One region of the Pilosibacter sp. NGB245 genome, then DNA from elsewhere that is predicted to be linked to it. Evidence: predicted binding sites of a transcription regulator. Region 1 holds the regulator's gene; each other region holds the start of a gene.
The links. Region 1 encodes LexA, which represses DNA repair genes until DNA is damaged. Its sites were predicted from a motif close to CNAACANNTGTTNG; they were not measured.
Positions count from the first base shown of each region.

Region 2: the regulator LexA is predicted to act here: its motif matches at 3,972-3,985, upstream of ACXMYH_RS05480 (DUF6560 family protein).
Region 3: the regulator LexA is predicted to act here: its motif matches at 6,666-6,679, upstream of recA (recombinase RecA).

Region 1 covers NZ_CM171584.1:1,932,965-1,944,029, reverse strand. The annotation lists gene ACXMYH_RS08680 (hypothetical protein) at 1-285, opposite strand, end outside; gene tnpA (IS200/IS605 family transposase) at 851-1,291, shown strand; gene ACXMYH_RS08670 (RNA-guided endonuclease TnpB family protein) at 1,254-2,372, shown strand; gene ACXMYH_RS08665 (hypothetical protein) at 2,492-3,004, opposite strand; gene ACXMYH_RS08660 (GNAT family N-acetyltransferase) at 3,275-3,394, shown strand; gene lexA (transcriptional repressor LexA) at 3,791-4,408, opposite strand; gene ACXMYH_RS08650 (LysM peptidoglycan-binding domain-containing protein) at 4,676-4,990, shown strand; gene ACXMYH_RS08645 (exonuclease SbcCD subunit D) at 5,208-6,341, shown strand; gene ACXMYH_RS08640 (AAA family ATPase) at 6,338-9,145, shown strand; gene ACXMYH_RS08635 (tRNA(Met) cytidine acetate ligase) at 9,322-10,524, opposite strand; gene ACXMYH_RS08630 (cyclic-di-AMP receptor) at 10,797-11,065, shown strand, end outside.
Region 2 covers NZ_CM171584.1:1,213,522-1,224,586, reverse strand. The annotation lists gene ACXMYH_RS05500 (plasmid recombination protein) at 1-771, opposite strand, end outside; gene ACXMYH_RS05495 (hypothetical protein) at 1,159-1,908, opposite strand; gene ACXMYH_RS05490 (hypothetical protein) at 2,225-2,671, opposite strand; gene ACXMYH_RS05485 (hypothetical protein) at 2,700-3,080, opposite strand; gene ACXMYH_RS05480 (DUF6560 family protein) at 3,375-3,944, opposite strand; gene ACXMYH_RS05475 (hypothetical protein) at 4,190-4,498, opposite strand; gene ACXMYH_RS05470 (hypothetical protein) at 4,476-4,724, opposite strand; gene ACXMYH_RS05465 (TnpV protein) at 4,834-5,217, opposite strand; gene ACXMYH_RS05460 (DUF4368 domain-containing protein) at 5,214-7,136, opposite strand; gene ACXMYH_RS05455 (DNA topoisomerase) at 7,133-8,608, opposite strand; gene ACXMYH_RS05450 (CD1107 family mobile element protein) at 8,608-10,179, opposite strand; gene ACXMYH_RS05445 (cell envelope biogenesis protein TolA) at 10,220-10,504, opposite strand; gene ACXMYH_RS05440 (CD1108 family mobile element protein) at 10,524-11,065, opposite strand, start outside.
Region 3 covers NZ_CM171584.1:399,157-410,221, reverse strand. The annotation lists gene xerD (site-specific tyrosine recombinase XerD) at 1-484, opposite strand, end outside; gene ACXMYH_RS01770 (hypothetical protein) at 695-1,141, opposite strand; gene ACXMYH_RS01765 (NUDIX hydrolase) at 1,358-1,894, opposite strand; gene proC (pyrroline-5-carboxylate reductase) at 2,051-2,851, opposite strand; gene rny (ribonuclease Y) at 3,078-4,604, opposite strand; gene ACXMYH_RS01750 (regulatory protein RecX) at 4,827-5,339, opposite strand; gene recA (recombinase RecA) at 5,464-6,540, opposite strand; gene ACXMYH_RS01740 (alanine/glycine:cation symporter family protein) at 7,143-8,495, opposite strand; glycine riboswitch at 8,644-8,747, opposite strand; gene ACXMYH_RS01735 (ATP-binding protein) at 9,218-10,609, opposite strand; gene ACXMYH_RS01730 (response regulator transcription factor) at 10,606-11,065, opposite strand, start outside.

The sequences.
Region 1 (11,065 bases):
TGTTTCCATGATGCCGTTGCAGAATTCCATGTAATCGTTGTGCCCGAAAAGAAGCATCTTGTTGCGTAAGGACTCCATGGATTTCTCAAATTCCGCCGTATCTTTCTTTCTGACTTTGCAGAGAATGATACGGTACGGGGAATCGTCCCGTGAGAATTCGTTTCCTAACCGCACGGAAACATGGTTCTGCGCGAGCAGGGAATCCGCAAGATAGTCCTTGTGGTCGATGTACATATATGGGACGGACAGGATGGACAGGCCGTCCAGTCTCAGAAAATTTTTCATAGGCTCCTCCTTTGTGATAGCTGTCTGTAAGGAAAAGGCTGCGAAATTCACATTCCGCAGCCGTGGTGCCTGAAACCGTACCCCGGCACCAGCGTGATCGCTCACGGGTTTTCTACAGGGGGATTATTTACCATTGATATTTGCTGAATTAGCGTACCATGAACCGAAAGATACAACGGATAAAAAATAACAAAACAATCCATGTCACTGAACGTTAACAATCCCATCTGCATTTTTAAAGACCCTGTACGGAAAATTCTTTAACAAGAATCAGCAAGAATTCTCCCACCTCTATAGGTGGTGAGATGAATTGCCATCTCTTGCATAGTGTGATAGTTGGTATGTAGATATCAGATTATTGCACATAGCTGTGCTGTGTATTGTAAACTTCTCATATATTGATTTTTGTAGTCGTGCTATATCATCAATTCTGCATAAAATGAATAAGCCTGAAGGAAAAATAGATTGCAGATCAAACAGAACAAATGTTCTGAAATGTAATAGACAAATGATCTCATTTGTGATATAATTAAATCAGTCGAAATAAAAAGAAAGGCTGATAAATATGAGAGAACTTGACAATAATGCACATTCAGTATTTTTACTCTGTTATCATCTGATCCTGGTCGTAAAGTACCGGAAAAAGGTCCTGAATGATCCGATCTCGGATCGCGCACGAGAAATCTTTGAATACATTGCGCCCAAATATCATATCACCCTGGAAGAGTGGAATCACGATGAGGACCATGTCCATATCATGTTCCGTGCCCATCCGAAGTCGGAACTCAGTAAATTTATCAATGCCTATAAAAGTGCCAGCAGCCGTCTGATCAAAAAAGAGTATCCGGAGATCCGGCAGAAGCTCTGGAAGGAAATGTTCTGGAGTCAGAGCTTCTGCCTCCTGAGTGCCGGCGGAGCTCCGATCGAAGTGATCCGTCAGTACATCGAGACACAGGGGGAGAAAAAATATGAACGTAGTATACCGGTTTCGGATCTATCCCAATAAAATACAACAGGAACTGTTTGCAAAAACATTTGGATGTGTCAGGTTCGTATATAACCGGATGCTGTCAGAAAAGAAGGAATGCTATGAAAAGACCGGAAAAAATCTAAAGGTCACTCCGGCAAAATATAAGGCAGAATTTCCATGGCTAAAAGAAGTGGACAGCCTTGCTCTGTGCAATGCCCAGCTGCACCTACAGATTGCATATAAAAACTTTTTCAGGGATCCATCGTTTGGTTTTCCGAGATTCAAGTCAAAAAAGAATCCTGTTAAAAGCTATACCACAAACAGTGTCAATGGAAATATCCTGTTAAAAGATGGGAAACTGAAGCTCCCCAAAACTGGCTGGATCCGGATCCGGCAGCATCGTAAGATCCGAGAAGATGCCTGCCTGAAAGGTGCATCCGTCTGTCTGGAAGCTGATGGGCGGTATTATGTTTCTCTTCTGTATTTTTGTGAAGAAAAGCCAGTGGAAATAAGGAACATAAGGCAGGCCGTCGGACTCGATTTTTCCATGAAAGAACTATATGTAGATTCCAATGGAAAACATGCAGGTTATCCGCACTATTTCAGAAACAGCCAGGAAAAACTGGCGAAAGCGCAGAGAAAACTGAGCCATTGCCGGAAGGGAAGCAATCGTTATAAAAAACAACAGAAAAAAGTGGCGCGGATCCATACACATATCGCTCACCAGAGAAAAGATTATCTGCATAAAGAATCAAGAAAGATAACCAATTTCTATGATATCGTATGTATCGAAGATCTGGATCTGAAGACGATGAGCGGGGAACATCATTTTGGAAAAAATGTTCATGACAACGGCTGGAGAATGTTCACAGATTTTTTGCAGTATAAACTGGAACGGGAAGGGAAGAAACTTGTCCGCATCGACCGCTGGTATCCAAGTTCCAGAACATGCAGCTGTTGTGGAAAAATAAAACATGATCTGAAACTGGAAGATCGGGTATATCTTTGCAGCTGCGGAAACCGGATGGACCGTGATGAAAATGCGGCGGTCAACGTCTGCCGGGAAGGCCTGAGAATATCCGGGATCATATTAGAAAAAAGCGAAAAAGCATCATAAAAATATATCAGACAAAAAGAACCGTGGGACACACGGGGATCGCTCGTGAATGCTTTGCCCAACGGGGTAATCGAACGAGAAGCCCCCACTTCAAGCGTGAGCTAAGTGGTGGGAGTATGTCACATGTCCGCTTCAAACAGGAACGTCTGATTGTACTGATCAAGGGCAATCTGCATTTCCATGATTTCGCCGGAGATATGTTCGTAATCCTGTTTTACCAGTTCTGGATCGTAATTGGTATAGCGATACTCAGGAACGGCATTCCTGGAGCTGAATGCATGGGAAGATTCCCTCATTTTCGGAAGGCATTTCCGCATGGTGTCCAGGGTCGCTTTGCGGGAGTTGAGCTGTGCCATCCTTACCAGAATGCTGTCGACGCTCATTTCCGTATCGCCTACCATGATCTTTGCTGTTGCGTTGGCCAGGTTCAGGGCGTGCTTGATAATAACGGTTTTTCGATCAATTTCTTTCAACGTCTCGGAAACGGCGGAGTAGTCATACTCCGGAATGACCGGTTCCTCGCTGACGGCGGCAACGTATGTACGGGATGTCGCTTCCTTGGCTTCCCAGTAGGACTTTTCGTCCGCCAGGCTTTTGAGCAGTTTATTGGCATAAGCCGAAGTCATTTTCATGATGTATTCGCCTCCTTCGCATCAATTCCTTATGACACGATTATAAGGCGAGAGAGGGAAGATGTCATTGAACCCTTGGTTTAAAGAAACCCATAAAAGAGGAATATCCCCGTCAATGACGAGGATATTTTCAATGCTGGTATGTAACAGTCTGCTGAGAATGATAAAGTTGTTCAGGCTTGGAAGTGATTTCCCGGCGATCCACTTATAGATTGCCTGCGGGTTCTCAAAGCCGAACGCACCCTGGATCTCGCGATTGGATGCTGCGGATTGCGACCATATCGTAAGAATGAATATGAGATCGGGTTTCATCTGCTTCCGCAATTCTGGAGAAAAGGCTACGCAGTGGAAGCTGCATCGGCTGTCATCAACTACGCGTTTTCCATTTAGAAAGCAGACGCACTGTTTGCAGGACATAATCCTCATAATACTGAATCTGCAAAGGTTTTGCGTAAGCTGGGTTTTCACTATATTGGTGACGAATTTTACGAACCAACCGGCTTATATCATCCGTCCTATGAATTAAAGCAAAAACATTAGAATCGCAGATTCTGGTTTGCCGAGCTCTATAGGAGTAAATGATACATTGGAAAATCATGAAATAATATTTAACCCGACAAACGGCTGCATCTCATTTCGGGCATAAGATATTTCGACTGGTATTCTCGAAATAGGGAAAGGGACAACAGCGCAAGAGCACAGCCTGGAAGATATGAAAAAATCTCCGACAGTTCCACTGCAAAAACACAGCGGACTGCCGGGGATTTTTCTTTTGTTATAAACAAATCAACTCATCATGCGGAAAAGACCGATGACTTTACCGAGGATCTCTACGTGATCCAGGATGATCGGGTCCATCGTGGAGTTTTCTGGCTGGAGACGGAAGTGACCGTTCTCTTTGTAGAACGTTTTTACGGTCGCGGAGTCATCAACGAGCGCAACGACTTTATCGCCGTTCTCGGCGTCCGGCTGCTTTGCAACGATGACTTTATCACCGCTGTAGATCCCTGCTTCGATCATACTGTTTCCTTTTACCTTTAACATAAATACTTCTTTATTCGGGAGCATTTCGGCAGGGATCGGAAGATAATCTTCGATATTCTGCTCCGCGAGGATCGGAGTTCCGGCGGCGACCGTACCGATCACCGGCACATTTACAACTTCACGTCTTGTAAGAGCGAAATCATCATCGAGAATCTCGATAGTTCTCGGCTTCGTCGGATCCCGGCGGATATATCCGTTCTTCTCCAGGGATTCCAGGTGGGAGTGGACCGAGGAGGTGGATTTCAAGTGAACCGCCTCACAGATCTCGCGCACAGCCGGCGGATATCCTTTCTTTAAGATCATTTCTTTTATATATTCAAGTATTTCTTTCTGCTTATCAGTAATTTTTCCCTGACTCATGAGACCCCTCCTTTTATTCGTCACGGCGATTAGGAAAATGGCAACCGCGCATACACGGGGAGACATTTGACGACCGCTGTAATAATCTGCAAAAGAATATTTCTTCTCTGCATACATAGTATCATAAACTGCGAAAAAAAGCAAACTTTTGTTCGAAAAAATGGAGAAAAAGAATTGACAAACATATGTTCGCGTGATAGAATCTAAACCAGAACAGATGTTCCCGAACATGAGTTTGCACTTACTGAATACAGAGGAGGAACCAATATGAAGAAGTATTTGATCGCTCTTGTGATGATCGTGATGATCATGTCCTGCTTTTTTGGAAAGACCCTGGTTATGGCGAATGAAGACGAGGATGATGCCGTCTATAACCGCTATTATACGACGATCGAGGTGGAAAAAGGTGATACCCTCTGGTCTGTTGCAAAAACTTATTATCATCATTCCGGTATGTCCGTGCGGGAATATGTATATGAGCTGAAACTGATCAACGGAATGGTTTCTGACGAACTCCGTGCCGGTGATATGATCTCCGTGGAGTATTATGCGGAGACGCCGGGAAACCCGTATATAAAGTGATGATATAAGACAGAAAGATACAGAAGAGAGGATGCGGAGAGAAAGACTCTCCGGGCTGCAAACGAGATCCTTTGGGCAGAATGATGTCCGGGGATCTTGTTCTTTCTCCGGGATACTTGCATTCCAGCTGACCGGCGGCCAAAAGTTCCTTGCTTGCTATTGCCGGGATAAAACGGTACAATAGGAGGAGCAGAAGAGAGAGCAATAGGAGGAACCAATGAAATTATTCCATTTATCGGACCTTCATATCGGAAAGAGAGTCAATGAGTTTTCGATGATCGAAGACCAGAAATATATTCTTAAAAGAATTCTTGATCTGGCGGAAGAAGAAAAGCCGGACGGGATCATCCTGGCCGGTGATATTTATGACAAGCAGATCCCGTCCGCGGAGGCGGTCCAGGTGTTCGACGAATTTATCACAAGGCTTGCCGGGAGAGCGATTCCTGTTTTTATTATCAGCGGGAACCATGATTCGGCGGAACGGCTGGCTTTCGGCGGAAGACTGTTGAACAGCCGGGGGATCTACCTTTCGCCTGTATATGATGGGAGTGTCACGAAGATTCCGCTGAAGGATCAATACGGAACAGTCTGGATCCACCTGCTCCCGTTTATCCGCCCTTCGACTGTGCGGCATGTATTTGAGAATGAGGCGGATCTGGTAACGGATGTCCAGACTGCGGCGGAGACGGTGATCCGCCATATGGAGATCGATCTGAAGGATAGAAACATCCTTGTCGCACACCAGTTTGTCACGGGAGCTTCCAGGTGCGAGTCGGAGGATGTTCAGGTCGGTGGTCTCGACAACATTGACGCAGCGGTCTTTACACCGTTTGATTATACAGCACTTGGACATATCCACAGTCCCCAAAACGTAGGAACTGACCGGGTTCGCTATTGCGGGACTCCCTTAAAATATTCATTTTCGGAGGTGGACCAGGAGAAATCAATTACAGTCGTGGAGTTGGAGAAAAAAGGAACAGTAAGGACCAGCCTGCTGCCGTTAAAACCTCTCCGGGATATGAGGAAGCTCCGGGGCACTTATCTGGAACTTACCGACCGTTCTTTTTACAGAGATATGAACCGTGAAGATTATATCCAGGTGACCTTGACGGACGAGGATGATGTGCCGGACGGTCTTCAGAAACTGCGTGTGATCTACCCGAATATCATGCAGCTTTTGTATGACAATCAGAGGACAAAAACCACTCAGGAGGTCGATGCAGCGCAGGCCGTAGAAAAAAAGACAGAGATCGAACTGTTTTATGAGTTCTATGAACTTCAGAATAATCAGCCTATGACGAAACAGCAGAAGAATTTTGCAGAGCAATTGATCCGGGAGATAAAAGAATGAAACCTGAAAAACTGGTGATCAGTGCCTTCGGCCCATACGCGGGGGAGAACACGATCGATTTTGAACAACTTGGAGAACACGGTCTTTACCTGATCACGGGAGATACCGGCGCCGGTAAGACGACGATCTTTGATGCGATCACATTTGCCCTGTACGGTGAGGCAAGCGGAACTGTGCGGGAAGCCGGAATGTTCCGGAGCAAATATGCGAAAGCAGAGACGGAGACGTTTGTGGAGCTGACTTTCGCCTATCAGGGAAAAGAATATATCGTCAGAAGAAATCCGGAATATGAATGCCCGAAAAAGCGAGGAACCGGATTTACAACGAAAAAAGCGGATGCGGAACTGATCTATCCCGACGGACGTCAGCCAGTGGCAAAGATGGGCGCGGTCACAAAGGCTGTGACGGAGCTGATGGGTCTCGACTATAAACAGTTTACTCAGATTGCGATGATCGCCCAGGGGGATTTCCAGAAACTTCTGATCGCAGGGACTGCGGAACGCGGAGAAATCTTCCGTCAGATCTTTCACACGGAGATCTTTCAGGAGATCCAGTGGCGTCTGCGGGACGAGGAAAAGCGCAGACGAAAAGATTATGATGATCTGCGCCGGAGCATTACCCAGTACCTGGAGGATGCCTGCTTTGAGGAAGATCCGGCGGCGGAACAGGAATTTAATTCCTTAAAAAAGGTACACTTTGAAGGAAAAACAATGCGGGGGATCGAGCTGCTGCGCAGTGAGACAGAAAAAGAAAAGGTACATCTGGAAACGCTGGATGGATCTGTGCAGAGCCTGGAAAAGCAGATCCGCGCGGTAAATGAAAAAAAGGGAAAGGCGGCCCAGATCAGACGGATCGAGGCAGAACTGGAGAATAAAAAACAGGAACGGGAACGACTGAATCCGGAGTATGAAGCGGTCCTTGCAGAATGGAAAAAAGTGGAGAAAAAGTCGGAGCTTCGCGAAGAACTGGCAAAGAAAGTTCAGAAACTGGAACTGGATAGTCAGAGATTTCTGGAACTGGATCAGAAAAGAGGAGAAGCGGCTGGGAAAGAACAGACACTTTTGAGCGTTCAGACAGATAGAAAGTCGATGCAGGAACAGACGGATCTTCTGCAAACAGAACTGGAGAACCGGTCTGGGGACAGAGAGAAGATTTCCAGAGCACCGGTGGAGAAAGAGCAGCTGTCAAATGCGAAAGAAGCACTTTTGCGACAGAAAAAGGAACTGGAAGAACACCTGGAGCGGCTTGAGTCGACTTACAGGGAATTGAAAGATGTGCAGAAAGAGTACGCAATCTCGATTTCCCTGCGTGATGAGAGCCGCATACGGTATGGACACCTGGAAACACTGTTTCTGAATGCCCAGGCCGGCATTCTTGCACAGGATCTGGAGGAAGGAATCCCCTGTCCGGTATGCGGTTCCTGTCATCACCCGGCTCCTGCTGAGCTTGCAGAAGAGATCCCGGATCAGGAAGAACTGAAACTAAGGAAGAAGGAAGCTGAACGGGCAGGAGTGAAGTCTGAGAGGCTGAGCGAGAGAGCCGGAAACTTAAAAGAAAATCTGGATCTCGAGATAAAGAGGATAGTGGAGCTTCCTGCCGTTTTGAAAGCAGACCTGTATAACAGGATATCAGAGATATCGGATCCTGCGGAGTGTATGACGGCAGCCAGACTGGCGATAACAAAGACGGAGAAAGAACTTTGTGAACTGGAAATCCGTATCAGATCGAATGCAGAACAGCTGAAACAGCTAAAAACGCTGGAAGATTCAATAAAGAAGCTGGAAAAGGCTCTGGAGACGGCGAAAGAAAAAAATACGGCGCTTGCCTTGTCGGAGCAGAACCTGTTGACATCCCTGTCAATGCTGAAGGTGCAGGTGAAAGAGCTTCAGGAAAGGCTGGAAGGGCAAAATGCGGCAGAGATCGAAGAAAACCTGAAAATGATGAAAACGCAGAAAAGGGAGCTGGAGCTGGAAGAAAGCAGCGCGAAGGCTAAAATGGAAAAATACCAGAGAGATATGGCGAGCTTGGATTCTGCGGTGGAAACACTGGAAAAACAGATCGGAAAAAGAGAAGAGCTGAAGGAAACGGAACTCTCAGAGATGCTGGAACGCCTGGAGACGAAAAAAACAGGAACATTAAAACAGCGGGAACAGCTCCATTCGGCTTTACAGAACAACCGGAAGATCTACGAGAAGGTCTGCACCTGGCAGAATCTCATGGAACAGACAGAACAGGAATATATCTGGGTCCACTCACTTGCGGACACGGCAGCCGGGACACTGAATGGAAAGCGGAAGATCGAACTTGAGACCTATGTCCAGATGGCGTATTTTGACCGGATTCTGAGGCGGGCGAATATCCGGCTGATGACGATGAGCAGCGGTCAGTATGAACTGAAAAGAAGTGAGACATCGGGGAACAAAAAGGACAAGAGCGGACTGGAACTGAATGTGATCGATCACTATAACGGAAGTGAGCGGAGTGTAAAGACGCTCTCCGGCGGCGAAACGTTCCAGGCCTCGCTTTCCCTGGCGCTGGGACTTTCGGATGAGATCCAGTCTATGGCAGGCGGGATCCAGCTGGATGCCATGTTTGTGGACGAAGGATTCGGTTCTCTTGATGAGGATGCGCTGGACCAGGCGGTAAAGGCACTGGGAAATCTTGCGGACGGAAAAAAACTTGTCGGTATCATTTCTCATGTTGCGGAGCTGAAAGACAGGATTGAAAAAAAGATCGTGATAACAAAAAAACGCGGTCGGGAAGGCGTGGGAAGCACTGTCAGAATATCGGACGGCGTGATCTGAAAACGTGCGTGACAGCAGATCCGGCAGGAAGAGAGCTATTCCAGCCAATGTCCGTCGCAGTCGGAAGAAGTGTCAGCCAAATATGCGGAGAAAAGGAACCGGAAAAAAGAAGCATCTACATCGTAGATACGGTGATCTAAAATGCAGATGCGCGGTAATTCAATTGCCGATATAGTTCACGGGATCATGATCGGCGAACGGGTAAATTCGTTTTTTTGTACCTTTCCTGATTTCAGCTCCCGCACCATCCGGCAGATCTCAGATGCGGTCAGATTTTTCTCAAAAAGCGGATAGACTTCCGGGGAGAGAATCTCGTTGGCATCAGCGGTCTTGACGATGACAGGGATATCGCAATGCTTTTTCAATTCCGATAAAAGTGCTGCGGATGTTTTTCGGAATCCCAGGATCCGGACCCATGGAGCGTAATCGCAGGCAGCAAATCCCCGTTGGTCCTTGTCTGTGATATCCAGCATGAGATTCATAAGAGCGCGGCTGACCTTCGCGTAAGTATACTGCCGGTCTTTTCTGGCTGCGGTCAGTGCATCGGTTCGGAGAAATTCCAGACGGTTTTTATAGAGCTTTGCGGCGAGGTCCTCCGGCATACCGGAAATGCTCTGAATTTTTTCCAGAGCGGAAGTCAGGATCTTCTGTTCTATCAGGAGAGAAAAATCATCCGGAAATAATGGAACCTCGGATTCGGCCTGCAGACTTTCAAAGTGGGAATCCGGGAGAACAGCTGAGAGAAAATCCGGATCCTGCGCAGAGATCGCCTTTCGGATCGCTGTTGCAGAAGCGAAAGAGCCGTCCCGCCCTTCGGAGTGATACCCGGGATCGGAGCGTTTCAGGGTCCAGGGTTCGACCGCGGAAGAAAATTCCTTTAATGCCTTCAGGTACTCAACCGCAAGGATATCGTTGGGCGATACAGGAACAGAATCTTTTCTGGCAAGAGCCAGTGCCTGTGGGTAGGTAAGGCCGCTTCGGAGACTTTTACGGATCAGATCCGACTGTTCTTCCGTCTCTGTGCCGGCCTGGTCTGCCAGTTCCTGCAATTTTTTGATTTCCCCTGCTTCACTGCCGAAGGAGAGCACATCGATGATCCCCATATGATGAAACAAAGAGATTCCGCAACGTGCGAAATCCTGGGCAGCGCTCAGACTTCCGAAAACGGGCATTTCGACAACGAGGTCAGCGCCGGAGAGAAGCGCGGAGCGAGTCCGGAGAAACTTGCTGTAGATTGCCGGGGCCCCGCGCTGTACGAAGTCACCGCTCATGACGACCGCGATGAAATCGGCTCCGGTCCGGCGTCTTGTCTCTTCAATCTGATATTTATGGCCATTGTGGAATGGATTGTATTCTGCAATGATGGCAGCTGTTTTCATAGTAGATCTCCTCAACTTGTGCAGATCATTTGCCTGCATTCGTTATCTAATATCATAGTCGAAACAAAATCTTAATGCAATATTTATTGTTCTCAAAGAAAAAATGTGATATACTGCATCTAAGCAGCGTGTGAAAGACTGATTGTTCCAGGATGATAAGAATATTCAAAAATATCAGAAAGAATTCAGAGCGGCTGCCTTAGTGTTACAGTTATATCTTTGCGGCGCATACCGCAATCTTCGAAATAAGACGCAGAAAGGATGGATGCTATATGAAACTGATCTACGCAATTATCCGGTATGACAACGAGGACGATGTGACGACATCACTCACAAAACACAAATTCAGCGTGACCCGTCTTTCCACGACCGGCGGATTCCTGAAAAAAGGGAATACGACCCTGATGATCGTGACGGAAGAAGCGCGGGTTGATGAAGCGATCGATATTATTAAAAAGGAGTGCGGCCATCACCAGAAGATCACGATCAATATGCCGTATGTATCCGGTTCCTCCATGGTCCACTGCGCAACAATGCCGAT
Region 2 (11,065 bases), 720 kb from region 1:
TTGCTCCTTTTGCTTGAAAAGAATATAGTCCTGTTTTTCCAGATATGCACGACCACCATATTCCGGTTCTTCTTCCAGTTGTAAGCCATGCTTTTTCGCCACATCAAACAGCAGCACTCGGCAAGCTGAATCGAAAGTCATCTTGCGGTTGTTTTTTCTTCCGACTGGCTTCTCCGGTTCCGGCAGTTCAAACCCCAATGCTTCCAAAGCCTTTTCCTGTTGTGGGGCAATCTCTCCATATTGATTTTCACAGTCGAACACATGACGCTCGTGAATATGAGGGGTGCTTTCATCCAAGTGCAGCGCCCAATTCAGGATATGGACATGAGAGCCGAAACGCTCATTTACGATTTCCATAAATTCTGTGACAATCTCAATGAGCAGTTCCGGTGGAACATGATTATCAAGTGTTCCAATCTGATAGACCGTTTCCTCTGGACAGGTCTTTTTGCTTTTGAGTAAATCACCGGTTTCCTTATTCCTTTCAGGGTGTCGGTTCTTCACATTTCTTTCGTTTTGTCCGGTTACAAAATCACGATACCGCTGACGATAAAAAAGCTGTTCCACATCTTCAAAAGTGGCAGACAGCTCATTTTCCTTATCGGGATTTTTGAAATTGCAGAAGCCATTGTAACAGTCCCAATAGAGATTTTGTTTGGCTCGTTCTTCGTCAATGTGTTCGCTGTTGGCAATGTCAAAACTGCGGTCATTGTGCTTCGGATTATAAACGCCATTCTTTCCAGCTCGTCCATTGTGCCTTGTTAATTTCACATGAGTTCCTCCTTTTCTTTTTGATTTCCCCGACAGGGGAGAAGGGCAGCGAAGCTGATTCCTTGCGGCTTTCTGCGTCAAGTAATACCCAGTACTAAGTGGCGAAACGCCACTTAACTGGGCAAGGCTGCCGCCCTTGACCTGCACAGGGGTATTGCATTCCCTGTACCCATGCACAAAGGGTTGCACCCTCTGTACTCCCGCCCGAACAAACTGACTTCGCCCCGTCCCAAGCTCTGTCAGTTCCTTCGGTTTTACAAAACAGTCCACCGGACTATTTTGCAAAAAGAAAAACCGACGCATGATCGCTTTACGCTCAATACATCGGTTTCTTCATCTGACCTTAACGGTCATATTCAGTTGTGGCAGATTAGACAATTTGAAAAATTACTCTGGCATATCTACTGAATAACTTAGATTGTTTCCTCTCTTGTCGCTCTTTAAATCATCATAATACCATAGATACATCGTTCTGTCATATACATTGATTTCAATAACACCATCTGGCTTTTGACCTTCTACTTCTAATGAGTAAATTTCCTTATCATGTGCATAGCCAAAAACAAATCTGGTATCTGGATAATTTGGATTCAAGTCCTGTTGAAAATCACTTAATTTTAAAGATGAATGAATTAGTTCTGTAATATCAGATATAAGAATGCTATCCGCTTTAGTTGTAACCGGTGTAGCATTCATAAACGCATATTGTACAGTTGCTTCCTCCACCTGTTTTTTGCAGCGTGCCATCACAAAACCTTGAACGGGATCATTATCGCTTCCTGCCCGATAGAAAATCGTATCATACTGTTTGCCATTCCATATATGCAATATTTCATCAACATGATTAAGAAAATCTTCTGGAACAGAAAATTCTTCATTTTCAGCATTCAAAGGAGAATTCAAAATAGCTTCTTCGACAGAACTATAATATATGAGTTCAGAATCCTTTTTATCGTAATCACTCAAATTGAATTCGACATATGCATTGTCTTTATTGTCATCTTCCGGAACATAAGTATAACGACCATTTTCAATATGGTCATCATAATCAACAAACAGTCCAATACATATCAGCGCTGCAAAAATCAAAAAAACTATTCCTACAATGATTAGCAATATTTTCAAAAATTTTTTCATACAAAAGTCCACCTTCTTGCTTCATTTCAGTAAATTATATCATACCGATATGAACAATTCAATTCACGCTCTATCAAGTAGTTTTTTACTTACCTATAACGCACATTTCCGCAAAATCCATAGTCTCCGATACTTTCCTCACAGGCGATATACAGTCGGAATTCTGTCAGCTCATGAAATAAGAAAAACCGACGCATGATCGCTTTACGCTCAATACATCGGTTTCTTTATCTGACCTTGACGGTCATATTCAGTTGTGGCAGATTACAGGTAATCTACAAATTTCCCAAAACAAAATAGGATATTTATTTTTATTCTATTCAACTACATACCCATATTCTGTGTGTGGTAAATACCTTACAGTTATCTTATCTCCTAAATCGCTACCTGTTCCCCAATATTTTAATGAATGTTCTTCTCCAGTTTTCTCGTCTCTAATATGTATTCTTCTTTCACTATTAGAGTTTTCTCCTGACATTGCACCTTGTGTAACTTCTCCGGTAACTTCAACTAAATTGTTAGATAGTAAATAAGGTATATCCAAGCAACAAGGAACAGTTATAAATATACCGAGAATCAATAACCCAACAACTGCCATCACATTGATTATTTTTTCCCATTTTTGATATTTTATTTTTTCTTCTTCATTGACAGCCTTTCGTTTTATAAACTTCCCATTTTTCTTTCTATGCAAAACATACATAATTAAGACTATAAATGATACTATAATCACTCCAAAAGTTCTAAACATCAATAATGCCATAAATTTGTACTCCTTTCAAAGCGACACGCTATTTATTAACAGCTTTATCAGCTAATCTTTTATCTCCCCATGGCGTTTTCAGCATAGGCTCATTATCAATAATTCCTGCTCTTAAAATTTCAAGGGGTTTTTCTAATTGTAAGATGTTTTTATTATCTATAATAATAGCAGTTTGAAATTCCTCAAAACTTTCAAAAACTCTGTCTTGAAATATAAAAGATATATTTTCTTTACATTCCTCTGCGTTAGCAGGTAAAACACAGGAACCCATCACATATTTTTTCTCATTATAGGAAAACTCAATAAGAGTAAAAGCCATATCATTATCATAATCAGACTTGATAATTTCCATTAGATCTTTTGCTTCAATAATGAGCGTTGGCTTTTCATTTTTCTTAAAACCAAACATGAATAACACCTCCAAGAATTAACTTTATCTTATTTTTCATTATACTTCATCAACTTAACGAATGGAAGAAAAAATTTGTGTGCAGAGTTCCTGTTCAAGCCTTGTAACGCGCATTTATGCAAAATCCATAGTCACCGATACTTTCCTCACGGGTGATATACAGTCGGAATTCTGTCAGCTCATGAAATAAGAAAAACCGACGCATGATCGCTTTACGCTCAATACATCGGTTTCTTCACCTGACCTTAACGGTCATATTCAGTTGTCTAACATCGTACTGTTATAAAATCTATGTCATTTACGATTTTTCTTATGCTGATTTGCCCAGTAAGATTTTACAGGGATTCTTCTTCTCTCTATATCCTCCATAAATTCTTCTTTGTCAATATTACTATCAATGGTAAATAATTTTTCTCCATTTACATATACACGCATAGAACCTTTCTTTCTCTCGCAATAGGTAATGTCTTCAAAGTGAAAAGTTCTCTTTCTGCCAAAAGTTGAACGCCATGTGATTTCATCTCCGTTCACTTCCAGTTTCCACATTACCATATTGACTATTCCGCTTATGCCTACTAAAAAAAATATTCCAAATATACAAATGACAAACATATCTTCTTTTTCCCTAAGACTCATAGCCGTACAACAAGCAAAAAATATTGTACCTACGATAAATGCCACGACAAGGAATTTCTCTGTTTTTATTGTATAATGCGTTCTAATTATTCCCTTTTTCTGTTCTTCCTCTCGTTCTTTAGCTCTCTTTTGTTGAAGATTTACAAGATATTTCAAAAGAAGAAGTACAACTAAATAGGGACCTATTTGTGTAATTATATTAAAACACATTCGTAAAAAATCATTCATTTTGCCCTCCATAGTCCCAGATATATAAAAATGATTGTTTGAAATCGAGCATTAAAAACCTCAATTTTTCATATTTTATTATACTTCATCAACTTAAAGAATGGAAGAAAAAATTTTGTGTGCAGAGTTCCTGTTCAAGCCTTGTAACGCACATTTCTGCAAAATCCATAGTCCCCGATACTTTCCTTGCAGACGATAGGCAACGGTCAAAACATCAGGTCTGCACCTGACATTTTAACCGCATATCAGCCCTGATTATCACATTGTCCCTGCTGGCTGTTCAGCCCATGCTTTTTCGCATATTCGCTGGCTTTCTGTCTGCGTTCCTCACTGTAAGGCGGCAGGAAGCGGATAGACAGACGGGACTTTGCCAGCTCATAAGAAACACCGCCTTGAACATTGGATTTTTCCAGTCTGCAAAGGTCAGGGTACTTCTTAGCAAAAGCAGCCAACCTCTTTTTCAATCCGGCGTTGTGGGTGTAGATATTTGCCTTGTCCTCGCCCTCATTAAAGAGAACAATTGTTTCTTTCTCAATCTTCGTAAGTCTCGCCATAGCAGCCCTCCCTATGGTTTTTCAACACACGCAGCTTGCAGTAAAAGCAGCGATACCACCTTTCAACACCTTCAGCACTCAGCTTAACGGAAAGCATATAAAACAGCTTCTTCGCCACTGGATCGGGTGCAAGGGCAGCTACCATACGCAAACGCTCGACAGTTGCTTTCAGGTTCGGACAGCCAAAGGCATAAAGGGCTTCCATTTCATTCCGGTTCATCTTCATTGTGTTTTCCTCCTTAAAGTTTGATAAATGAAAAGCGACAGACACTTCATAAGGAAATACCTGTCGCTTCGTTTACGATATAAATTTGTTGGTTTTGGACTTGATAAAATCAGCAGTAAATCATTTCCTGTCTGATGATTTCTTCGGCTCGGTTACGAATAGAGTTCATGGACTGTACCCACAACATCTGATTGTCTGCTTTCATGGTTTCGGTCACACCCTCGGCTTGTTTCATCTGCTCAATGATAAGGCTGCATCTTTCCGTTGCCTGTTCGTCCAGGTCAGCAAGGTAAGTATGCAGTTCGCCGGATAAACAGAGGGCAGAGAACCTTGTAGGGCGGTACTGCTCCAAATATGTCCTGTGCAGTCTGCCCCACATACCGATAGGGCGGTGTTCCTCCGGTAGCTTCAAGTCCGGCACATAGTAATCGCCCACAAGAACATAGTCCAGACCGTTGCTTTTGTCATGGATTCGTGATTTCAATTCTGTCATGCTATTTTTTCTCCTTTCACTTTTTGCCGATTTGATTTGCTTGTGGCGTTCTGTTCAACACACACATTGCTATCAGAACTTTTTTCTTCTGCTATACGCTCATGCTCCGCAAATTCTTTTGATTTCTCACGAATCTTTTTCATATACTTACGATTGGATTCTCGTTTTCTGCGAAGTCGTTCCGCCTCTTTTTCAGCAGCAATCCTTTCTTCCTCTGTTGGTTCATGCTGCTCCACAGGTACTTGAAATTGCCCGACATAGTTAAGATATATCTCCACCTCTGTGGTGCGGTCTGCACCTTTTCCTTGTGGCTCGTGAACCAGAATTTTGTCGATAAATTCATTTATCATGGCAGGAGTAAGTTCTGTAATGTTCTCATACTTTTTAACCAGCTTTAGAAAACGCTCCACATTATTTTGACCGCCTATAATCCGTTGCATATCAGCGGTGTCAGTCTCAATAATCTTGTTTAGCTCGTTCTGCTCATTTTCATAATCAGTAAGCATACTCTGAAAAAGCCTGTCCGGCAATCTTCCAATCACGTTATCTTCATAGATTTTCCTGATAAGCATATCCAGTTCGTGAACTCGCTTCTGATTTCTTTCAATGCGTTTTTTTACAGTTTCAGAAACAGCAATATCTTTCATCGCCGATTCTTCTTGCAGAGAATAGACAAACTCCTGCTCATTCAAAGAAACATAATGGCAAGTCTCTTGTATGGTTTTCAGAATGATGCTTTTAAGTGCTTTTGTTGAAATATGGTGGCAAGTACAATGCCGGTCATACTTCTGATAAGCAAGATTATATGTGGAACATTCATAACAATCTGCCGGATTGGAATAACTTGTCCTTTTTTCGCCTTTGGCAGTATAGTATATTCTTTCTCGCCCTTTCCGCTGCCTGTGATTATACATCGGCGCACCACAATCAGCACAGTAAATCTTTCCGGTCAGAACATTAGGCTCGCCCATAGGATCTGCTTTTCTTACATTCTGTCTTAACTTTTGAGCAAGCAGCCATGTTTCTTCATCGACAATAGGCTCTTGTGTATCATCAAAAACCACCCAATCTTCCTTATCTGCCCTTTTCGTCTTTTTGTCCTTATAGGAATTTTTGAATGTCCTGAAATTGACAGTCTTTCCGATATACTCTGGTCGGGCAATCAGAGTAGTAACCTGATTTCCTCGCCACATATACGGATTTTCTTTGTCATAGTTGCTTGCATGATTTCCAAGTCCCTTTTTGCCAAGATAATAAGATGGTCTTTCAATTTTTTCTTCTGAAAGTTCTCTTGCTATCTGATAAGGTCCTTTTCCCTCAATAGTCATGCGATAAATTCTGCGGACTACTTCAGCAGCTTCTTCATCAATAATCCAATGGTCGGGGTTTTCGGGGTCTTTCAAATAGCCGTATGGTGGGATATTACTTGTATGAGCGTTGCCGGAAGAACCTCTGGATTTCAGTACAGCTTTAATTTTCTTACTTGTGTCCCTGACAAACCACTCATTCATGATATTCAGAAAAGGGGCAAACTCACTGGTTTCTTGACGGTCACTGTCAATACCATTATTGATTGCTATAAATCGAACTTCCTTTTCTCTAAACAGAATGTCAGTGAAAAAACCTACTTGCAGATGATCTCTGCCGATTCTGGACATATCTTTGCAGATACAGGCAGTGATTTCTCCGTTTTTAACACCTTCAACAAGTCTGTTCCATGAAGGTCTGTCAAAGGTCGCTCCACTCCAACCATCATCGGTAAAATGAACAAGATTCGTAAAACCATGTTTCATAGCATAATCTTCAAGCATTTGCTTTTGATGAACTATACTGTTACTCTCTCCAGCATTATCATCATCACGAGACAGTCTTTCATACAAAGCAGTAATGCCATTGCTTTTATCTTTTTTTCTTCTCATGCTGAACTCCTTTCTTCAATTCCTATCCACTCCTTACGCTCACAAAATATCACATCCGTAAAGTGCTTCGGCGGTGTGGTATAATGCTCGCTAATCTTCGTCTGTACCCCGTCAAAGGTCTGCCCCTCGGAAAGCTCCGGCAGTTTCTTATCCTCCTGCTCCTTATCTTCCGTTGTCTTAAAAGAACGCTTAAAGGCATCCTCAAAATCTTTCCATCCGTTTTTTAAGACCGACTTGCCGGAAGTGACAAAGGTGTATCCCCCACAGGAAAGCTCTGCCTTGACTGTTTCATAAAGATATTTCTCCCCCGTAGCACACAGCAGTCTGTTGGCCACAAGGGATAAAATTTTTCGCTCCGTTTCCGGCAGGGCTGCAAGGTCAGCTTTGGCAATCTCCATTGTGGGGATAATCGCATGGTGGTCTGTGACCTTTTTGCTGTTTAACACTCGCTTAATATCCGGATTGAACATCCTATTTTCCTCAAACAATATGGAACCAAAAATTGCTTCAATCACATTTCCGGCGGTCTGCTCCATATCGTCAGACAAATACTGGCTGTCCGTTCTCGGATAGGTACACAGCTTCTTTTCATAAAGGCTCTGGGTGTACTCCAAAGTCTGCTTTGCTGTAAAACCGAATAGACGGTTGGCATCTCTCTGAAGCGTGGTAAGTTCATAGAGCTTCGGTGGTGCCACCGTCTTTTCTTCCTTTGCCACAGATGTAACAAGAGCCTGTCCGTTCAGACAAGCTCCTGCCACATTTTCTGCTTCTGTTTTATTGTCAATCCTCTCTGTGACTGCATCCACGCCACCGCAGAGGATATGAGCCATAAAATACTGCTCTTTCTTGAAATTCATAATCTTTGCTTCACGCTCTACAAGCATGGCAAGAGTAGGTGTCTGTACCCTGCCCACCTTTAACACCTTGCCGCCATATAAAACGGTAAAAAGCCTTGTACCGTTGATACCCACAAGCCAGTCCGCTTCCTGTCTGCAAAGCGCAGAATGATATAAGTGATCGTAGTCACTTCCCGGCTTTAAATTCTCAAAACCTTCCCTTATGGCACTTTCCTCCATAGATGAAATCCATAAGCGTTTCATGGGTTTGCTGCATCCCGCCTGTTCATACACCAAACGGAAGATAAGCTCTCCTTCCCGTCCTGCATCTGTGGCACATACCACGCTGTCTACTCTTGTATCATGCATCAGCTCCTTTAATACCCTGTACTGAGCAACCGTGTCTTTCTTGACCTCATGCTGCCAATGCTCCGGTATCATAGGCAGGCTGTCGTAGGTCCACTTTTTCCATGCATCAAAATAGGCATCCGGCTGTGCCAACTCAACCAGATGCCCCACACACCATGAAACGATAGAACCGTTTCCCTCCATGTATCCGTCTTTTCTCTCATCTGCACCAAGCACCTTGGCAATTGACTGTGCCACACTTGGCTTTTCTGCTATCACTAACTGCATTATTCTTCCTCCTGTTCCTCAAAGAAATCATCATCCGAACTTCCCTCTGATTCCTCATCTTCGTTCTCATATTCTTCGTTATCTTCCTCGTCCTCATCTTCATCCTCGATGAAATCCTCTTTCTTTTTGCGTACTACTTTGAAATAATACGCACCTCCGATTACTGCCACTGCAAGACCTCCCATAAGGATATAGGAAATCATAGGATTTGCCTGCTCTTTAACCTCCGTTTCTTCCGGTTCCTCGGTGCTTTCTGTATCTTCTTCGGTTCCCTCTGTATCTTCCGCAGCTTCCTCCTGCTTATTTTCCTGTTCTGCATTATTATTTGGCAATGCACTTTCAGAAGTCGGGATTGAAGACTCTAATGCGGCGGAGTTTTTCGGTAAGGTCTCACTGTTATCAGATGTGGTATTCAGCAAGTCATTTTCCGTAATCTCTGTCAGAAAATAGACCATTTCTTCCTCACCATCCCTGTCGATAATCAGATAAAACACCTTGTCCGACGCTGTCTGAATGGTATAAAATTCCTTGCCCTGCCCGGACTGCTTACTCTCCTTATCCTCATTCTCTCCTTTCTCCGAAGCATCCGCTTCCGCCATTGCCTGCTTTTTCTGCTCCGCAGGACTTGTCTGTGAAGTGGTATTTCCATCACTGTCTGTCTTTGTATGCTCTGTTACGGTTCCCGTGGCACTTCCCGGCTTGGTAGCTTCTGCATTGACCGGAAGCTGTTCTGCCGGATTTTCATCACTTTCATCTGCCGGGTCTTTATAGTATGGATTTTTCGTCTTGTAGACCTCCGACATATTTCCGGCATTGTCCATTGCTGAAATGGTAAAATACTCATACCCCGCATCAAATTGCTGCAGGCGGATATTCAAAGTTCCGTTTGTAAGGTCTGTAAATTCATATCCGTTGACATAGACTGCTTTTGCTCCGGAATCCGTATCATGTACCTGCACACTCAAAAGTCCGTCACTGACCGCAGCATTAAGCGTAGGCTTTGTGGTATCAATACATTTGATTGAACGGCTTCTCTCATAGGTATTTCCCTTCTGGTCAGTGACCTGCACATACACCGTACAGTTTTCAGAAACCTCCAGCTTTCTGTCCTCTGTCACATCCGTCCAGCTTCCATTCTGTCCTACCTTTGCCTGTATTTTTGCAATTTCAAAATTTCCTGTGTGTGCCACATCCGCAACTGTAAATGTCACGGTTGCTTTGTCATTATGCCATCCATCCGGCTGATTGATCTGGATTGTGACATTCGGCTTTTTATATGCACAGAGCTTATAATCCTTCACGCATACTTCGCAATTATGGTCATATTCATACGCACCACATTTATCCTCACAGGTACATTCCGGTTCTTTAGTGTCATTTCCAGATACCGTACCTTCCTCTGTACTGCTTTCTGTCTCATGTTCTGAACTGTTTTCTTCAGAACCGCTTTCCGTTTCCGGCTCTGTATCATTCTCGGTTCTGTTTTCCTCAGAACTACTTTCCGGCTCTGTATCCTCCGCATGAACACTCACTGCATAATTCCCGTTCATGGCAAATCCCAAAGCGGGCATACAAAATAAAACTGCTGATAAAATAAGCGATATCACCGCCTTAGATGATAGTTTCATTTTTTTCATGGCTTACTGCCTCCTTTTCTGATTGTTGTGTCTGTTCTTCCTGTTCCTTTTTCTTTAACAGATGAAGGATTTCTTCCTCACTGACTTTGTTCAGTAAAATCAGCCTTTCCAGAGAGATTTTATTTTTCTCAATGAATTTCATCTTCTCCGCATCCTCCGCCATCTGTAACTGCTCCTCTAAGTCCTTCTGCCTTGCCTGCAATCCTGCAAGCTGCTCCCGGACCTTCAGAAGCTCTTTTTCAATTCTTTCCTTTGTCATTTATCCTCACTTCCTGCTTTTAATTTAATCTTCCAAAACTGTAGAAATGGCTCTGCCAGTATGGTGTATTGATAGAAGCATATTTGATTGGGTCACCGCAGTGTATCATCACACCGTTTCCGCAATAGATACCTACATGGCTGACAGGTCCCGGTGAATTGTAAGTACCTGTAAAAAAGATAATGTCCCCTGCCTTGGCATCTGCCGCTGACACCGGAGTACACTGGTCATATATGCCCTGTGCTGTGGTTCTTGGCAGATTATGTACGCCGCTGTTGGTAAATACCCAGCATACAAAGCCGGAACAGTCAAAGCTTGTAGACGGAGAAGAACCGCCCCAAACATACGGATAGCCAAGATATCTTGCCGCTTCTTCCATAAGTGCCTGTACTGTCGCATCATCATAGGAATCCGGTGGTATGACACTTCCCGGCGAACCGCCACCGCCCGGAGTTTCTCCATAAAGAGTTCCCTCACCCACATCAAAGTAAAATAACGGGTTATAATACTCCCCGTTATACAAACACTCGATATGAAGGTGGCTTCCGGTACTGCTTCCCG
Region 3 (11,065 bases), 1.5 Mb from region 1:
CCGCCATATTCACGTCTGAAAGCTTCAGGCTTACAAGCTCCGTCACACGGATCCCGGTCGCATATAAAAGCTCCAGCATCGCCTTATCACGGATCTCTTTCGGATTCGCACAGGACGGCTGGTCCAGAAGTCTCGTCACCTCATCTACTGTGAGGATCACTGGCACCTTCTTTTCGATCTTCGGTGCATGGATCGATTCTGCAGGATCCCTCCGGATCATTCCTCTCCTATGCATCCAGCCGAAAAATGACTTTGCGGACGCCAGGGACCTTGAGACCGTCGATGCCGCCTTTCCCTCTTTTCCCTGAAAAAGGAGATAAGAATTCAGCGCGGTCTTTGTTACCTTTCCGCACTCCGTGATCCCGTTCTCTTCCAGATAATCCGCCATCTTCAGAAGATCCCTCTGATAAGAAAGCGTTGTATTTTTTGACGCTTGCTTTTCCTCCTCCATATAATGGATGAAGGTCTGAATTTCCTCTCTCATACCTTTTCCCCGTTCATTTGCGGCCACTGTAATCCACTGTTCCCTTATTTTCCCCGGCAAAACCAATATTTTTCTACATTATATCCCCATTTTATGGCAAAATCAAACGGATTTTTCCCACTTGAATCCCTTTGCAGGGAACTCATGCAGCCCGGAAACCTTTTTCAGTACCTTTTTGCAGCAGTTCCGTGCCTTCATCCTCACTTGTGTCTACGAAAAGAACCGAAAAACTCCTGCTGAAACTTCCGGATTGATCAAAGTCTCTGCTGCGATTCCGAGTGCTGTCAATAAGATCATACTCAAGATCCGGGATTGCTCATTCCCCCGCACCGGTTCCCGGACCACGATCCACAAGAGATACGCCGCCAGCGCATAAAAGATCCCCTGTGGAAAGACCAGCCCAAAAAAGAGCAGGATCCCGCTGAATCCGCTGTGCATCGTCAGGGCACAGACGATCACTGACGCCTGAAACGATACGCAGACTGCCGACGCATAGCAGATGATCCCGGACAGCGACGTCTGGCAGATCAGGATCCCCACCAGGATCCACACAAAGCGCTTCTTCAGAATGCCTGCGAACAGGCTGTAATAATCCACTGACGACAGCTCCGCAGGCGCAAAGATCCCCGCAAACCATTGTTCCAGCGTATTCTTCATCTCCATGCTCATGTGATTGCAAAAAATCGTTCCCGCTGCAGTCCCAACAAATAAAAAAAAGGACAGCCAGAACAACTGACTGTCCAATAGTCTCCGGTGTCTGCGGATCCCAGTCATAGCGCTGCCGCCCCTGTTCCTTTTTCACAGTGTATGCGCACAGTCCCATGCTTTATCCACAATATTGTTTCTGATTTTTTAGTCTTCCAGTACCGGCTCTTACCGGATTCCTTCCTTCTGGGCATACGCAAGGATCGCCGCGATCGTCTTTGCGTCCGTCATCTTCCCGCTGTAGATCAGATCCAGAAGGTCCTTCACTTCCCACTCCTCCACGTCGATACTCTCGTCTGCGTCGAGGTGCTGTTTCGACGGGATCAGATCTTTCGCGATATAGACACCGATACGCTCGTCACAGAATGCCACCGTTGTATTGACCGTCATCAGGAATTCCAGATTTTCACTGCGGAATCCCGTCTCCTCCTCAAGTTCTCTCGCTGCACACTCGATCTTCGGCTCATCCGGCGCATCCAGCTTTCCCGCCGGGATTTCCAGAGTAAAGCGGTCCAGGGCGTTCCGGTACTGGCGCACCATCAGGATCTTTCCGTCCTTTGTCACCGGAAGAACAGCGGCAGCGCCGTCATGATGGATATAGTCATAGACCTCCTCGATCCCGTTCGCAACGACGGTGTCCCGGTAGATCTTTAAGATCATTCCTGTATAGGCAAGTTCACGTTTTAAACGAATTGTCTTTTCCATATTTCTTTCATTTCCTCTCACTTTATGCTTTGTTCTGATCCACAGTCAATCATTTCACAAAATCCGACATGTCTGCATAGAACTGTCTGCGATTTGCTTCTTGTTCGCAATTTATCTCATTATCTGTGAATAATAGGAGAATTCTTTTTACAGCAATCAGCCCTTTAATTTCTTATTCTTCTCAAAGTTCGCATCGCAGGCCTTGATGATCGCACCGCGGAATCCATTCTCTTCCAGGGCGGCAAGTCCTTCGATCGTTGTTCCGCCCGGAGAGCATACCATATCCTTTAATTCGCCCGGATGTTTTCCTGTCTCAAGGACCATCTTCGCGCTGCCGAGCACCGCCTGGGCAACCATCTTGTAGGCAGCCTGGCGAGGAAGTCCGTTCTTCACGCAGCCGTCAGCCAGCGCCTCGATGAACATGTATACATATGCCGGTGAACAGCCGCTGGCGCTTCCCACAACATCCATCAGCTTCTCGTCCACCTTCTCCATCTTTCCGAAAGAAGTGAAGAAACCGTCGATCACCTGTTTTTCCTCGTCCGTAAACAGGTTCTCATCATAGCTCACACCGGACATTCCCTCGCCGACCATCGCCGGGGTGTTCGGCATCGAGCGGACAATTCTCGCCTCGTCTCCGAGTCCTGCCTGAAGATCCGCGATCGCATATCCGGCCGCGATGGAGATCACAACCTGATTTTTACGGATCTTTCCGTTTAATTCTTTAAACACAGTCGGAAGAACCTGAGGTTTTACCGCGAGGACCAGATATTTTACCTGCTCTGCGCACTCGGTTGCTGTGAAAACGTGGGCAACGCCCGTCTCCTCTGTGATCTTCTGCATCTTCGCTTCATGAGCGCTCGTAAAAAGCAGCTCCTCCGGCTGATATGTCTTTAAAAGTCCCCGCATGATCGCGGTTCCCATATTTCCCATGCCGATAAAACCAATTTTTGCCATATGAAATTTCCTCCTAAAAATGTATCTCGACACATTCTCGCGCCGAGCGCGGTCGCTTGCGACAATCCTCATCTTCGCGCGAGTGCGCATCTTAGGCACGCAGTGCCTGTTTGTTATCGCGACAGTCACCAAGGTCTCGCGCAAGCGCGGACTTTGGCTCGTTGTTCGCGTAAATAAAAAAGCCGCAGCCATACAGATCCTCTCTGCACAGCAACGGCTTTCAATTTTATTTCGCGTAATCGGTAACTCTGGACTCGCGGATCACGTTGACTTTGATCTGTCCCGGATATTCCAGGCTTTCTTCGATCTTCTTGGATATGTCTCTTGCGAGAAGAACCATATCGTCATCGCTGATCTGCTCCGGCACTACCATAATGCGCACTTCGCGTCCCGCCTGGATCGCAAAGGACTTATCAACTCCCTTGAAGGAGTTTGTAATATCCTCAAGCTGCTTTAAGCGGTTCGTGTATGTCTCCAACGTCTCTCTTCTTGCGCCCGGTCTTGCAGCGGAAATCGTATCTGCTGCCTGAACGATGCAGGAAATAAGGTTCGTCGGCTCAACATCGCCATGGTGAGATTCCACAGCATTGATAACGATCGGGGATTCTTTGTATTTCTTACACAGTTCCGATCCGAGCTGTACATGGGAACCTTCCATCTCATGGTCAACGGATTTTCCAATGTCATGTAATAAGCCGGCACGCTTTGCCATTCTGACGTCCACACCGATCTCGGCTGCCAGTAAACCGGATAACTGTGCGACCTCGATGGAATGCTTCAATGCGTTCTGACCATAGCTGGTCCTGAACTTCATCTTGCCGAGGAGCTTGACGAGCTCCGGATGGATATTGTGAATGCCGACCTCAAGGATCGCAGCTTCACCTTCCTCGCGCATCATGTTTTCAACTTCCTTCTGCGCTTTCTCCACCATCTCTTCAATTCTCGCCGGATGGATACGTCCATCCACGATCAGTCTCTCAAGAGCAATTCTTGCGACTTCACGTCTTACCGGATCAAAACCGGATAATACGACAGCTTCCGGTGTATCATCGATGATGAGTTCCACACCTGTCATTGTCTCAAGAGTACGGATATTACGTCCCTCTCGTCCAATGATGCGGCCTTTCATCTCGTCGCTCGGGAGCTGTACAACAGAAACTGTTGTCTCTGCAACATGGTCAGCAGCACATCTCTGGATCGCTGTAACCACGTATTCCTTTGCTTTCTTGTCTGCTTCTTCTTTTGCCTTGGCTTCTAATTCCTTGATAAGCTTTGCAGTGTCGTGTTTTACATCTTCCTCAACAGATTTCAGAAGATATTCTTTCGCCTGTTCGCTGGTAAGTCCGGAGATCTTCTCCAGTTCTTCCTGCTCCTTAGCAAATAATTCCTCGACCTCGGAAGAACGTTTTCTTAAAGTTTCTTCCTTCGCGGCAAGACTGGATTCTTTTCTCTCCATTGCCTCAGATTTTTTGTCAAGGTTTTCCTCTTTGCTCAGTACGCGGCGCTCATAACGCTGGATCTCGGCTCTCCGTTCTCTGGTTTCCTTTTCAAGCTCGTTTTTCGCTTTTAAATTCTCTTCCTTCGCTTCCAGGAGAGCTTCTTTCTTCTTCGTCTCGGCGACCTTCAATGCTTCATCTATTATTTCTCTGGATTTTTCCTCTGCGCTTCCGATCTTACTCTCGTAACTTTTTTTATGGTGAGCCACAGCTATCTTCCAGGTAATAGGAGCCACAATAATTGCTGCTATCAACATGCTGATTATTGGTGACACAGGAGCACCTCCTTTATTTAGTTTTCATTGTACTAATTACAACACTTCAATTCTAAACTGTTTTATGCATTATGTCAAGTATAATGCCCGCATTCCGGGGACTTCTGTGCATCCCCACGAAGGTTGTCGAACTGCAGTCCGCGGGCTCTCTCAGCCTCTGAAAAGCAGCACTGCAGTTCCTGTTCACCGATCAAAAACAGCTTCTCACTCCCACTGTTTCATCGCACTGTTGATCGCGTCATAAGAAAAGCCTTTTCTCGCCAGGAACGCGTAGATCTTCTGACGCTTTGCCGGGTCCGGTTCCTCCAGATCGTAGTTTTTCTTTCTCAGCAGTCCGAGGATCTGGGCAGACTCGTCAACTTCCATATCCTCGAATATCATTTCCACCAGATCATCGCTGACACCTTTCTGGCGGAGGTCAAATTTCATCTGGCGGATACTCTTTTTATGTCCGTTTTTCTCTACATACCGCCTTGCATAGTCCTCATCATCCAGATACCGGTAATGTTTCAGAAAAAGGATCGCATCTTCAACAGAGGCTGGCGAAAGCTCCTGTTCCGCCAGCTTCTTACGCATCTCATTTTCTGTTTTTCCGGAAAACTGGAGATAGTAGAGTCCCTTATTTCGGGCTTCCCGAAACTCCTCCGGGATCGCCTCCCCATCTGCACCGGCATACATTTTATGTTCCCGGTGTTCTTCCTGTATCCACTCTCTCATCCGTGTGTTTCCTGTATCTTTCTATCTACAGTTATTCTTCTCCCTGTTATTCAGAGAAGTCCCTGTACTGTCTGCAGGAATGCTGTTTCTGACGTTCCGTGAAAGGTAACGCTGTTCCTGCTTTTTACTCGTCTGCCTCTGTCTCCGCCGCCAGTGTCTCCTCCGGAGCTGTCTCTGCAGCCATCTCACCCGGGACAACGTGCTGTGCTTCCAGTCCGTGGAGCTCTCTCACCTGGTTTTCGATCTCCTCACAGATCAGCGGATTCTGCAGCAGATAATTCTTTGCGTTTTCACGTCCCTGACCGATCTTTGCGCCCTTGTATGCATACCAGGAACCGCTCTTCTCAACAATATTCGCATCGGCAGCGAGATCAAGGACATCACCCTCACGGGAGATTCCTTTTCCGAACATAATGTCAAACTCGGCTTCTTTAAATGGCGGCGCGATCTTGTTCTTTACGACCTTTACACGGACATGGTTTCCGATCACCTCTCCGCTCTGCTTTAAGGACTCGGTTCTTCTCACATCGAGACGGACGGAGGAATAGAACTTTAACGCACGTCCGCCGGTCGTTGTCTCCGGATTTCCGAACATGACGCCAACCTTCTCACGGAGCTGGTTGATAAAGATCACGATACAGTTTGTCTTGCTGATGATCGCGGTCAGTTTTCTTAACGCCTGGGACATTAAACGGGCCTGTAAGCCGACGTGGGAGTCACCCATATCGCCGTCGATCTCTGCTTTCGGAACAAGCGCCGCTACGGAGTCCACGATCACGATATCGACGGCACCGGAGCGCACCATTGTTTCCGTGATCTCCAGCGCCTGCTCGCCGTTATCCGGCTGGGAGATATAGAGGTTATCGATATCAACGCCGATATTTTTCGCGTATACCGGATCAAGTGCGTGCTCCGCGTCGATAAATCCAGCGATACCGCCGCGTTTCTGTACTTCCGCTACCATATGGAGAGCGACCGTCGTCTTACCACTGGACTCCGGCCCGTAGATCTCTACAACACGTCCCTTCGGGACTCCGCCGAGGCCGAGAGCGATATCAAGGCTCAGAGAACCGGTCGGAACCGTCTCGATATTCATATTTGCGCCGGAATCTCCGAGTTTCATAACGGAACCTTTTCCGTAAGCTTTTTCGATCTGTGTGAGAGCCGCATCAAGGGCTTTTAATTTATCATCTTTATTCATATTTTTCCTCCAAAATCCGGAACTGCACTTTTTATTTTCCGGATAACAAAATCGATCAGAATCCAGGCGGTCTCCCGTAAAATCTGCAGGATCAACGCAGATGCCGCCCGATCAGTCATTAGACGCGAACAAGTGTTCTGTACTCGTTAATCATAATATAATCCCTGTAAAAAGTCAACCATTTCTTGTTGTTTCTTCGCATTGCGAAGCAGTATACTTCCCTCCCGTCTCCTTTCGTTTTATTCATTTGGCTTTCCACGATTCTTTCGGCGACCCGCCGGTGTGACGATCTGCAGCACATATTTTTTCGTGCTCACTATATCAGATCGGTGATCCGGATAAACTCCGGAAAGATTTCAGATATGGGTACTATATCGGATTTCCATCCGGCTGTCAATCGGCATCCTTCACAAATTCCGGGGAGATTTTTTTACATGTACCACTTGTTATCGCGACAATGCCAAGGCCTCGCGCAAGCGCGGACTTTGGCTCTTTGTTCGCGTAAATCAAAAAGACGGCAGCCCATGCCCACAATACACAGTCTGCCGCCTTACGCTCAGCCTTTCCGGCTGTCAATATTTCATTTTAAAAGACTTCTGCGTCTACCGCTCCTTCGATGCTCTCACCACGAGCCCGCTGAGTGCCAGCAGTGCAAGGACGTTCGGGATGACCATCAGACCGTTGAAGAAGTCTGCTAAAGACCATACAAGCTCCAGCTTCAGGCAGGAACCGATCACGATGCAGACAACAACAATCATGGAGTAAAGCTTTGACGCTTTCTCACCGAACAGGTACTTCACGTTGACAAGTCCGAAGAAATGCCAGCTTAAGATCGTGGAAAATGCGAAGAAGAACAGGCACACCGCGACGAAGATGATGCCGGCGCTGCCGAATCCTTTCATGAATGCCGCCTGTGTGAGCGCTGTGCCGTCCTTTCCGCTGCTCATAACGCCTGTCGTGAGAACGGAAAATACAGTCAGGTTCAGGACGATAAATGTGTCGATGAAGACGCTGACCATCGCGCAGAGTCCCTGATGATGCGGGGATTCCGCTTTTGCTCTCGCATGTGCGTGCGGTGTGGAACCCATACCGGCCTCGTTGGAGAAAAGGCCGCGGGCAACACCATAGCGGATCGCCTCGCGCACTGTGATTCCCGCGCCTGCGCCGAGAACTGCTTCCGGTGCAAACGCCCCCTCAATAATGGAAAGGAACGCTGCCGGAAGAGCCGTGATGTTCATGCAGATCAGAATCAGGCTGCCGACGATATAAACACCGGCCATGATCGGAACGATCTTCTCAACTACCGTTGCCAGACTCTTTGTTCCTCCAAGGAAGATCACCGCTGCGATCACTGCGACAACAATGCCGACGATCACCGGCGAAAGTTCCACATGGAATACCTGAAATGCTTCCACAAACGCTGCCCCGACGGAATTGGACTGAACCATGTTTCCCATAAAGCCCAGAGCAAGAATAATAAATACCGCGAACAGAGTGGAGAGCACTTTTCCAAATGTGCCCTTGAACGCCGCCTTGATGTAGTAGACAGGGCCTCCTGTCACCTCGCCGTTTACCTCTGTCTTATATGTCTGTGCCAGAACTGCCTCCGCATAGATCGTCGCCATTCCGAGGAATGCGCTGACCCACATCCAGAAGATCGCACCAGGTCCGCCTCCGATGAGGGCTGTCGCCGCTCCTGCGAGGTTTCCGGTTCCTACCTGGGCAGCGATCGCCGTGGCGATGGACTGGAACGGGGTCATCTCACCTTTCTCGTGCTTTTCGCCGTTCATGCTGAAATGTCCGAATACCTGGCGGACGCCTTCCACGAACTTTCTGACCTGGATGAATCTTAAGCGGATCGTGTAGTAAAGCCCTGTTCCGCATAGGAGAATGATCAGGAGAAAGCTCCACAGAAAATCATTTCCTTTTGTTACAAGCTGCATCAGTGTGTCCATTTTTGTTATCCTCCTCTTTCATGATCATAGCCGCGGCCCCTGCAATCAATTCCCCGGGCTCACGCGCAAAAAATAAGAGCTGATAAGATATCAGCTCTCCAAAGAGTAGAACATTTGCATACAACGGGGATTTTCCCCATTGTGGTTATTTGTATGCCCTGTCCTTTTGCCTGAGAGATCAACCGGTACCATGGACATGAACCGGTCTTACACCTTCGGCGCTCCATTCGGAGACTCTCCAGAGTGTCCATGCGGACGTTTGTCCGTCTGGACTGCACTTATGCATAACATCCTATCACAATTTCTTCTATACATCAACGTATTTTTAAGCTAAACTAATGAATTTTGTAATTTTTGTAAAAAGTGATGCAATGATGGCAGAAATCAAAAGTGATTTCCTGCAATCTGACGAATGTGGATTTCGCTTCGCCTCCTCATCTCCTGTGCAGCCCGGATTCAACATCTCTCAGCTGCACGATCCCGGATCAGCTGCGTTTCCTTCAGCCGGAGAACGGGATTCCAATCACTCTCACCCGGCCTGCACACTGATCACAGACATCGTCCGGGAACAAGTGAAAACACGTTTCTCGAGTTTCCCCTTGTTATCGCGGCAGTCGCCAGGTTCTCGCGCAAGCGCGGACTTTGGCTCGTTGTTCGCGTAAATCATAAAAAGTTGCCGTACGCGGACACTCACTGCACGCGCACGGCAACTGATCAAGTTCTCACTCTTCCGTATTTTCCTTCTGTTCTTCCTGCTGCCTTTCTTTCTCAAGCTCCTGCTGCTTCAAAGTCTCCGAAAAATCCACCCGGATCTCCGTTCCTTTTCCTGCCTCGCTCTCCAGGGAAAGCTTCGCACCGTGCTGTGCCACGATATGTTTGACGATCGCAAGGCCAAGTCCCGTACCGCCGGTCGCCTTCGAGCGGCTCTTATCAACACGGTAGAAACGCTCAAAAATCCGCTCCTGATGCTCCGGCGAGATCCCGATCCCGGTATCCTTTACAGAGAGGAAGGTATGTCCGTTCTCCGTTCCCGTCGTCACCGTCACCGATCCGTCCTTCTTGTTATAACGGATCGCATTGTCGCACAGGTTGTAGATCAGTTCCTCCATAAGCTGCCGGTCCGCAAAGACAGGGGCAGCCCCGCCGCGGACGCTGATCGTCACATTCTGCTTCTTCGCGTTCATCTGGAGCATGTCCACGCATTCCTTTGCAAGCGGGAACAGATCCAGATCTTTATACTCCACATCCTTTTTCCCGCCATCGAGCTGGGAAAGCTGGATGATATCGTTGATCAGTGAGAGTAGTCTCGATGCATTCTTGTGGATCTCCGCGGCGAACCGCTCTGCGTTGTCCCCGGCCATCCCATGTTCGATGAGCTCCGCGTATCCGGAGATTGCCGTGAGCGGCGTCTTTAACTCGTGAGAAACATTTGCCGTGAATTCCTGGCGCACCTGGGAACTTTTTAAGATATCCTCATGCTGCTGCCGGATCTTGTTCATAAACGGGACCAGCTCCTTGTAGGCAGCCTGCGTCCCGGGTTCCGAGAGATTCTCCGCCATCTTCTCGATCGGTGCCACCAGATTCTTCGTAAAGTAATTGGACATCAGGATACAGAAGAAGAACAGGAGCACAAACACGCCGACAACTGTCAGCATCATGTTCTGGGTCAGAGCAAAAATATTGTCGCCTTCCCTTGCGATCCGCAGGATCCGGCCATTGTCCAGACGGATCGCGTAATAGAACATGTTTTTATCCAGTGTGGTCGAGCGGCGGGTATCGCTTCCTTCCCCGTTTTCCAGCGCCATATGGATCTCCGGACGGTCCTCATGGTTCTCCATCGCGGTAAAGTCCGCATTGCTGTCAAAGATCACATTTCCGCTGGCGTTGATCACCGTGATGCGCAGCGTATCGGGATTCAGATCATAGGCATCCGGGTGCAGATCCGAGATACTGTCAAAGATATGCATATTTTTCATGACAAGTGCATCCGCCTTCAGATCCCCGATCACCTGTTTCTGATAGACCCCGTAAAAAACGAATAAAACACACAGCAGTGTCAACAAGATTGAAAACACTGCCGTGGCAAGAAGTTCTATATGGATTTTTCTTTTCATTCGATCATGTACCCCACATTTCTCACTGTACGGATCATGGAACCCGCCTCGCCGAGTTTCTGTCTGAGCGTCCGGATATGCATATCCAGAGTTCTCGACTCTCCTTCAAAATCGATGCCCCAGACACGCTCCAGGATGATCTCACGCGTCACAACGATCCCGGCATTGTGGAGCAGCAGCTTTAAGAGTTCATATTCCTTGAAGGTCAGGCTGCATGGGGCATCCTTCACATACACCATGTGCTTCTCATCATCCAGGAAGATATCCCCCAGGGTCAGGAACTTGTCCTCCTCCATCGTTCTTCTGAGCACCGCCTTCACTCTCGCGATAAGCTCCATCACACCGAACGGCTTTGTCAGATAATCATCCGCGCCGACATCGAGTCCCTTCACCTTGTCGATCTCGGTGCTCTTTGCCGTCACCATGATCACCGGAAGTTTCTTCGTCTCCGGGCGG